2 regions of the Mesorhizobium sp. M0800 genome follow, and region 2 is predicted to be linked to the other one. Evidence: predicted binding sites of a transcription regulator. Region 2 holds the regulator's gene; the other holds the start of a gene.
What was found. The regulator LexA, encoded in region 2, represses DNA repair genes until DNA is damaged. The targets are predictions, from matches to a motif close to TGTTCNNNNTGTGTTCNG.
Positions count from the first base shown of each region.

Region 1: dinB (DNA polymerase IV) is a predicted target of LexA. The motif match lies at 2,732-2,749, and genes of this name have one in related genera.

Region 1 is NZ_JAMYOZ010000009.1:49,435-54,154, forward strand. It holds gene NKI18_RS13815 (hypothetical protein) at 177-539, shown strand; gene NKI18_RS13820 (hypothetical protein) at 567-953, opposite strand; gene NKI18_RS13825 (hypothetical protein) at 997-1,446, opposite strand; gene NKI18_RS13830 (GNAT family N-acetyltransferase) at 1,566-2,024, shown strand; gene ybiA (riboflavin biosynthesis intermediates N-glycosidase) at 2,123-2,671, shown strand; gene dinB (DNA polymerase IV) at 2,802-4,043, shown strand; gene NKI18_RS13845 (hypothetical protein) at 4,214-4,720, shown strand, end outside.
Region 2 is NZ_JAMYOZ010000004.1:93,671-98,390, reverse strand. It holds gene NKI18_RS07060 (hormone-sensitive lipase) at 1-663, opposite strand, end outside; gene kynU (kynureninase) at 760-2,007, opposite strand; gene lexA (transcriptional repressor LexA) at 2,456-3,190, shown strand; gene NKI18_RS07045 (ComEC/Rec2 family competence protein) at 3,184-4,720, opposite strand, start outside.

The DNA.
Region 1 (4,720 bases), on a different contig from region 2:
TGCTTTGTTCGCAACATTATCGGTTTTCGGGGCGGAGTCGAGTCGGTTCCGCTTGCATCAACGTGAAAGTTTCACTTGTTCAGATATTTGAGTTATGCTTTATCTCGAGCAGGCTTGAATCGGCGCGAGCAACAGAACCGCGGCCGCTCCGTCGGCCGGCAAGCAAGGGAGTGACGATGGACCTCGCCCAGTTCGCCCAGGCCTGCGGTTATGCCGGCGACAGCCCGGCCATGCTTGCTGCCTTCGCGGCCATCCGCCAGGACGGCATCCGCAAGGCACGCCAGGGCCATCGCCAGCGCAAGGCGGCGATCGACCGGATGAAGCCGAGCCGCGCTTTGTTCCTGGCGGCGATCCGCCCGGCGCAGTCAGCCGAGGAGGCCCTCGAGGATGCCGCCCGCTTCCTGTCGATGTTCCGCAACATGCCGCACTGGCGACAGGAAAGGCGCGCCGCCGACCTCACCCGCGCCAGGCAGCAGCGCCTCTTCGCCCGCTTCTTCCGCCGCTACGGCCACCGCCTCTGGGCGCTCGAGGCGGCGTAAGCCCGAGCGGAGCGGCCAGCCAGCCGATCAAAGCTGCTGGCTGCGAGCGAAAATGCGGCCGTAGCTGGCATCGTCGATCTCTGCGAAGTGATGGGAGCGCAGGAAACGCTGCAGCCGGGGATTCGGTGTGGCGCAGGTGGCGGCATGGACATTCCAACGGATCAGCTTGAATTGCCGATCGATGGCATAGGCCCGGACAAGCCTCCACAAGACGAGCAGGACGCCTTCGCCACCGCCGTCGATATGGGCAAAATTGACCAGAAGCGTGCCGCCATTGCGATTGAATTCGGCCAGGACGGTGGCGCTGCCCATGGCGAAGGAGATCGGCCGGCCGAAGGCCAGCAACGCATCCTGGTCCGCGCGCGACAGCGCCCTCAACGTCTCCAGGGAGACACCCTCGATTTCGATCCGCATTGAAGGGTTGACCCTCGCTAAGTTGCTCGCCTCGCCCATTGCCCTAGTCTGCTTGCCAGAAAGACAGCTGATAATCCTCCAGGTCTCTGGAGTCTGAAGCGAAAAACTCGACGACAAACCTTCGGTTCGCAAACTGCCATTGCAGTTTTGCCTCATAAATCTCCTTGAGAACCGAGCCGAGAAACACGAGTTTGTCGCGAGAGATGTCGGCGGCGCCCAAGGCGTGAATGTCGGCAATGTGCAGGTGGTTCATAACCGCTTCCACGGACTGTCGTGTGGCGTTGGGGTCTCGTTCAAAGCTTCGCAGGCCTTCCTCGCTAAACCCTTCCATCAAAACGTAGCGTTCGAACGTCACGAATTTCGGCCAGAAAATGGTGCTGTATCCCACAGCAAGCGCAAATCGGCCCTCGCACCCGACCCAGCTTTGTAGATCGATGCCGGACCCATTGTTCCAGGCTGCCAATTCAGCCTTCATGCTGGCTGGAACATCCATATCGTAGCCTCCCGATCTCGCCTGTCATAGGTCTTTCAACGGCTGCTTTCCAGTAGACCGGCAAAGTTGCATCCCTTCACGCTTGTCGTCCCCAAATCCGCGCCGTATGTCTCCACGCGATGAGCGAGATCGAATTCCGTCGCGCGCAGGCGCCCGACCTGCCGGCGATCGTTGCAATGCTTGCCGACGATGTGCTCGGCGCAGACCGGGAAGACCCGTCCACGCCGCTTGCGCCGTCCTATCTCGATGCCTTCAGCGCAATCGATACCGATCCCAACCAGTTGCTGGCCGTCGCCGTCAACGCCGGGCAAGTGGTCGGAACGCTGCAGCTCAGCTTCCTTCCAGGCATTTCGAGAAAAGGCGCCTGGCGCGGCCAGATCGAAGGCGTTCGCGTCGCCCGGCAATGGCGCTCGCGCGGCCTCGGCAAGCTGATGATCGAATGGGCGATTGAAACATGCCGTTCGCGCAATTGCAGCTTCGTCCAGCTCACCACGGACAAAGGTCGACGGGAGGCGCACGCTTTTTACGAGCGCCTCGGCTTCACCGCCAGTCATCTCGGCTACAAGATGGCGCTGTAGATCAGCATTTCATCGCATTCAGCGCCGACCGCTCATCTTCGCTACCCGCTCTGGATGGAGCATTGACAAGCCGGCCTTTCGCCCTGCTCCATCCGCCCATGATTTACGACCGAACCTGGCTTGAGAAAACCTTTCGCGCAAAGCCCCGGCAGAAGTTCCTGTTCTTCTGGGGCCATCAGCCGTCTAAGGACGGCCGCATAACCACATCGTGCTTCAGCCAGTGGTGGCATGCGCCCTTTACCGTCGATGGCCTGAGCTATCCGACTGCCGAACACTGGATGATGGCCGAGAAGGCACGACTGTTCGGTGATGCTCCGACGGCAACACAAATCCTCAGGGCGGCGAGCCCCAAGCAGGCAAAGCAGCTTGGCCGCCAGGTGAGCGGCTTCGATGGCACCAAATGGGATGCAGACAAATATCGCATCGTGACTGAAGGGAGCTTTCAGAAGTTCCGTCAGAACGCGGCGCTGCGCGAATATCTGTTGTCGACGCATGACCGGGTGCTGGTCGAGGCGAGCCCTGTCGACCGGGTGTGGGGTATCGGCCTTGCGGCGGATGACGAGAGGGCGGTGAACCCGCTGCTGTGGCGCGGCGAGAACCTGTTGGGATTCGCGCTGATGCAGGCCCGCGATCGGCTGCGCGGCTGAACATTGCCGTGCGCTCGTCATCTGCGGCAGCCTCCGCGCTGCTTGACAATCCACCCACAATGTTCTCTTTATGTTCTCATCACAACTCGAGACAATGCGGCGTTCGAACCGCCGCGGGCGAACGGGCCGGATGGAAGCCAACATCCTCCACGCGGATCTGGATGCCTTCTATGCCTCGGTCGAACAGTTGCTCGACCCGGCCTTGCGCGGCAAGCCGATTGCCGTCGGCGGCGGGGTAGTGCTCGCCGCATCCTACGAGGCCAAGGCGTTCGGCGTGCGCGGCGGTATGCCGGGACGGCGGGCGCGGGAACTCTGCCCGCAACTCATCTTCGTCGGCGGCCATTTCAAGGACTATCAGCGGCTGGGCGATGCGGCAATCAAGGTGCTCGGCGATTTCACGCCGGTGGTCGAGCGGATTTCGATCGACGAGGCCTTCGCCGACGTCGCCGGCTGCACCCATTTGTTCGGCTCGCCGGCCGAGATCGCCGGCAAGATCCGCCGCCGCGTGCAGGCCGAGCTCGGCCTGCCGATCTCGGTCGGCGTAGCCCGCACCAAGCATCTGGCCAAGATCGCCTCACAGGTCGCAAAACCGGACGGGCTGGTGGTGGTCGATCCGCGCCACGAGCTGGAGTTCCTGCACCACCTGCCGGTCGAGCTGATGTGGGGCGTCGGCCCGGTCACCAGACAGCGGCTGGCCGGCATCGGCGTCAACACCATCGGCGAGCTGGCGAAGACCAATGGTGGGGCGCTTGAGCGCCTGCTCGGGCCGGCGGCGGGAGAGAAACTCAACGCGCTGGCGTGGAACCGCGATCCGCGCAAGCTCGAGACGCAGCGCCGGGCGCGCTCGGCCGGCGCGCAATCGGCGCTCGGCCAGAAACCCGCCGAGGAGCAGGTCTTCGTGCCCGCTTTGCTGCATCTGGCCGACAGGGTCGCCACCAGGCTGCGGGCGAAATCCCGGCCCGGCCGTACAGTGACGGTTCGCGTCCGCTTTGCCGATTTGCGCTCGGTGACGCGCTCGATCACGCTCGATCAGCCGATTTCGGCAACCGCCATGCTGGCCGAGATCGCCGAGGCGCTGGTGCGCAAGGTGCTCATCGACCATCCGCACGAAAAGACAATTTCGCTGCTGGCGATCGCCGTATCGCATCTGGAGCAGCATGCCGGCCTGCAACTGGAACTGCCGCTCGGGCTCGACGACGACCGCCGCCGCCCCGGCACCAGCAAGGGCGCGGCGCGCTGGACCGCCGATCGCGCCGTCGACAAGATCCGCGACCGCTTCGGCTGGGAGGCGGTCGGCTACGCCTCGGTCGCGCTCGGGCTACAGCGGTCGGTTCCCGACGCTTTTCGCGAACTGGCCGAAAAGGAATTGTGAGCCTCGATTACACTTTGGTTGCCAAGTCGCCGGAATGACGTTGAAGGCTGCGGACTTGTGAATTTATCTTCGGTCCAGTTGGTCGTGCATCGGTTTGGGCATCAGCCAGACAGGGTAGCACCCGCCCGCAAATCCTTCCGCACCTTCATTTCGAACGACAGGAGATCGGCATGGGACAGAACGCCGGATATTTCGCACTCATCGTTGCCGGACTGGTGACCAATGCAACGACGCTGGCCAAGCCGCTCAACCCGGACCGGGCGATTCCATCCCTGGGCGATATCAACTCGCCGCTGGCCAGTCCGCTATTCAAGCAGGTCAAGGCTGGGCCGCTGGAGATAAAGCTTGAGGAAACCACGCTTGCCGATGTCGAAAAAGCCTTCGGCGGAGCGATGCACGATGAAGGTGACGCCGGAGATTCACGCCACTGGCTTTGCTATGCCGGCCCCGACGCCGGCGGATCGCCGTCGATCTTCTGGTTCGTATCCGGCGAGATGGGCGGCTCCGACCACGGTGTCCTGTCCGTCGCCCTGCAGCCGAACCCGGAAGGCAAGGTGCCGGAAGGATGCGCCGGCGCGCCTGCCAGCCTGACAGCTATTGAACTCGATACGCCCGGCGTCGGAGCGCCGCTGAGCGACGTGGCCGCGAAATTTGGCGCCGCCAAGCCCGATCGTTAC
Region 2 (4,720 bases):
GCCGCCGGCCCAGCAGGTCAGGCGGGCCTTGTCCATCGGGCGCAGCAGCACCGGGCTTTCGGCCTGCGCCTCGGCCTCATCGATCGCGATCGTCTTGTTCATGCCGGTGCGCATGATCGGGCGCAAATCATGCACCCCCGAGATCGACACCACGTGACGAACGCGCCGGACGACTTCGGGCGCCAGCGGCGTCGTCGCCGTAACCATCCGGCTAACAAGATGGCCGCCGGCCGAGTGCCCGGTCAGCATCAGCGGCCCTGGGACCATCGCCGCCGCCTTGCCGATCGCCGCGCCGACTTCCTTGACGATGCCGCCAATGCGTATCTGCGGACAGAGCGTGTAGGACGGCATCGCCACCGCATAGCCGCGATCAACAGGGCCAGCGGCAAGATGCGACCAGAAATTCTTGTCGAATGCCATCCAGTAGCCGCCATGAACGAACACCACGAGTCCCTTGGGCTTGATGGCCGGCAGGAAAAGATCGAGCCGGTTGCGTGGGTTGTCGCCATAGGCCATGTCGAGCCGCGCCCTGCCCTCGGTCGAAAGCACGTCGCGGAAAACCCGCGCGGGCTCGATCCAGGCCGCCGGCCAGCGATCGCTGCCGGCTACGTTGGCGCCGTTGGCATAGGCGTTGTCCCAATCGGCAATGTGACGTTCGAACACCCTGCGCCCTCCCTGGCAATATGGCCTTGCAACGTAGCCGTGAGCATCGCGCGGCGCGTCGTCGCCAGCCTCACGATTCCAGCTCTCGCATCAATCTCAAGTGACAGCTGCTTTGATGGCGAAGCGCGCATCCTTCCACGCACCGGTGCGCAGGATATCCTCAAGCACTTTGACGGCCTGCCAGACATCGGCATAGCCGACATAGAGCGGGGTGAAGCCGAAGCGCATGGTCGATGGCGCGCGAAAATCGCCGATCACGCCACGTTCGATCAGCGCGCGCATGACCTGGTAGCCATGCTCATGCATGAATGAAATCTGGCTGCCGCGTTTTTCCCCATCGCGCGTGCTTTCGAGCGTGAGCCCGTAAGTGCCGCACTTTGCCTCGACAAGCTCGATGAACAGATCCGCCAGCGCGATGCTCTTCTTGCGCACCGCCGTCATGTCGACATCGTTCCAGATGTCGAGCGCGCCCTTCAGCGTGCGCATCGACAAGACCGGCTGCGTGCCGCACAGAAACCGGCGGATGCCGGTGCCGGCCGCATAGCCTGGCTCGAAGGCGAAGGGCCGTGCATGGCCCCACCAGCCGGTGAGCGGCTGCTGGATGTCGGAAAGATGCCGCTCAGCCGCATAGATGAAGGCAGGCGCGCCCGGGCCGCCATTCAGATATTTGTAGGTGCAGCCAACGGCAAAATCGGCGTTTGCCTTGTCGAGCTCGACTGGCATCGCGCCGGCGGTGTGGCAGAGATCCCAGACGATCATCGCCCCGGCTTCCTGAGCCCTGCGCGTCAGCGCCGGCATGTCGCGCAGTTCGCCCGACTTATAGTTGACGTGGTTGACCAGCACCACGGCGGTGCGTTCGTCGATCAGCTCTTCGATGGTCGGCGCGTCGACCCCCGAGAGGCGCAGCAGCGTATCTTTTCGCGTCGAAACCACACCCTCAGCCATGTAGAGGTCCGTCGGAAAACTATCGCCCTCGGCGACGATGACCTGCCGCTCCGGTCGCATGGCCATGGCGGCGTGCAGCAGCTTGTAGATGTTGACCGATGTCGTGTCGCAGACCACCGTCTGGCCGGCCGCGGCACCGATCAGGCGCCCGAGCTGGTCGCCAAGTTCAAGCGGCATGTTGAACCAGCCGGCCGTGTTCCATGCGCGGATGAGATCATGCGACCATTCTTCGGTCGCGGCCTTGTGCAGTTCATCGAAAGCGGCACGTGAAGCAGCTCCTAGCGAATTGCCGTCGAGATAGATCACTCCTTGCGGCAACACAAAGCGGTCGCGCATCGCGCGCAGCGGATCCGCGGCATCCATCGCCTTTATGGCCACGAGATCGGGAATTCCTGTCATGATTTGTCTGCTCCGCCAAGATCCAACGCAACGCCGGACACGCATCGACTGTTCTTCCATTACCTGGTTGCGCGCAGCAAGGCTCCACCGGCGAGAAGCAGCCTGACCAGGCGATGGAAACCGGGACTTAACCCGAGGTTGGCGTTTTGAGTTCGTTTCGTTCACGGTGCATTGACCAAACCGCACAGTCGATACGGGTTCACTTCCGTGCCATTTGCCGACCGACGGCCGATGCCAGTGCCGCCTTCTAGGAGGCCAGAAGGGCGCAAAACGAAAGCAGAATCAAGGCGATGAGGCTCGCGGCGATGAAAATGCGGTACGCCGGTAGGGGACGTCGTTTGTTTCCCGAGCCTTAACGCATTCATTAAACTTTAAACAGTTGCGGAACACAACTGGAACAGATAGTGTTTGTTCTGGGTTTGTTTTTCTGATTCTGTTGGGGGTCGCTATGCTGACACGCAAACAACACGAACTGCTTATGTTCATCCACGAAAGGTTGAAGGAAAGCGGTATCCCGCCTTCCTTCGACGAGATGAAGGAAGCGCTCGACCTGGCTTCCAAATCCGGAATCCACCGGCTGATTACGGCGCTGGAGGAGCGCGGCTTCATTCGCCGTTTGCCCAACCGGGCCCGTGCGCTGGAGGTGCTGCGCCTGCCTGACTCGATCGCCCCCGGCCTCAATGCGGCACGCAAGTTCTCGCCGAGTGTCATCCAGGGCAGTCTTGGGCAAGGCGGTCCTCGGCAAGGCAAGCCGACATCGTCGCGCGTGCCCGCAGCCGGAAATGACGACGATGTCGTCGCCGCCGTTTCGATCCCGGTGATGGGCCGCATCGCCGCCGGTGTGCCGATCGACGCCATCCAGCACCAGACGCATTCGATTTCGGTGCCGCCGGATATGATCATGGGCGGCGAGCATTATGCGCTCGAGGTCAAAGGCGACTCGATGATCGAGGCCGGCATTTTCGACGGCGACACGGTGATCATCCGCAATGCCGATACGGCGAGCCCCGGTGAGATCGTGGTGGCACTGGTCGACGAGGAGGAAGCGACGCTGAAGCGGTTCCGCCGCAAGGGCGCCTCGATCGCCCTGGAAGCCGCCAATCCAGCCTACGAGACGCGCATCTTCGGACCAGACAGGGTCAAGGTGCAGGGCAAGCTCGTTGGGCTGATCCGCCGCTACTGAGTTGCGCCCTTGGCGCCGGCTTTTGGATTGTCGGCCCTGCGGTATGGGGGCAGGCCGCGCGTCGCGCGTGAAAATTTCCGCTGCACGTGCCAGGGCCGGTATGATTTTTCGACCGCGAAACGGATTTCGGCGCGCGTTGCCGCTTGTGGATCGAAGTAGACGGCGGCACTTCCCGCGCGCGCCAGTTGCCGTTTGGTGACGACGAGGACCAGCCGGTCGTAGTAGCAGGGGTTATGGGCGGTGGCGTCGTCGATGACGATCAAGCTGGCAAAGGCGCAGGCTGGCCGCGCAGTATCGCGGTCCTTGGCTTGCGCGATGATCGCGCCGGATGGATGCCTGGCAAGGCAGAGGCCGTCCGTGCAAATGAACGGCATGCCCGGCGGTAGGTCGGCCGGATCGGCAATGTCGAATTGCGGGTCGTTCTTTCCAGGTGTTTCCGGCGCGACGATAGCCTCTGATGTGAGCGCGCGTTTCCAGTTGTCGATGGTGAACTCATTCGGGCGTGCCCGGTTGACCGCGAGTTCACCGCTGCCGATCGGCAGCGCGACCAGCCGTGCGTCCTCCGAGACCAATACGTCGGGTATGCGTGTCTGCGTTGTCGTCAGCAAGCCGGCGAGCGCAAAAGGAAGTGCCGCCAGCCGCAACCAGGTCGTCGCCATGCTGGCAATGACGAGGGCGATCGTCACCAGAAGGACGGATCTCAGCGAAATCAGCCCGACCGCATCGATCGGCGAGCGCTCCGAGATCCACCCGGACAGGGCGATCATCGCCGTCAGCCCCTTGCCCATGACATAGAGGAAAGGGCCATCCGCGCCGAACGGCATCGCCAGCGCACTGAGCACGGCGAAAGGCATGACGACCAGTGAGACGATGGGCATGATGGCCAGATTGGCGAACAGGCTGAGCGGCGCCACGCGCTGGAAATGCCATATGGCGAAAAGCGCCGTGGCGCTCCCTGCAATGATCGAGGTCATCGCCAGACCGCACATGCCCAGCAGGACCTTTCGAGTGGCAAAGCGTAGCGGCGACCGCCGCGGCGGCGGCGTGGTGGCCCTGCCGGCGCGGTAATCGGACCAGCCTGCATAGGCGCCGACAAGGGCCGCCGTCGCGGCGAAGGACATCTGGAAACTCGGACCGACCACCTCGTGCGGCGACACCAGGATGACCGCGATGGCCGAGATCGCCAGGTTGCGCATGGTGAGCGCGGCCCGGTCGAACAGCACGGCGATAAGCATCACCGCCAGCATGATGAAGCTGCGTTCGGCCGCCACGACAATGCCGGAAAAGACGAGGTAGGCCGCAATCGAAAAAAGCGCGGCGGCCGCGGCATATTTCTTGACCGGCCGTCGCGATGAGAAATCGGGAAACAGCGCAAAGGCACCCCGCAGCAGCGCCATGATGGTGCCGGCGACCAACGCCATATGCAGCCCCGAGATGGAGATGATGTGGTAGATGCCGGTGCGCCGCATCGCTTCGTTGATCTCCTCGGGAATGCCGGCGCGCACGCCAACGATCAGCGCAGCAGCAATC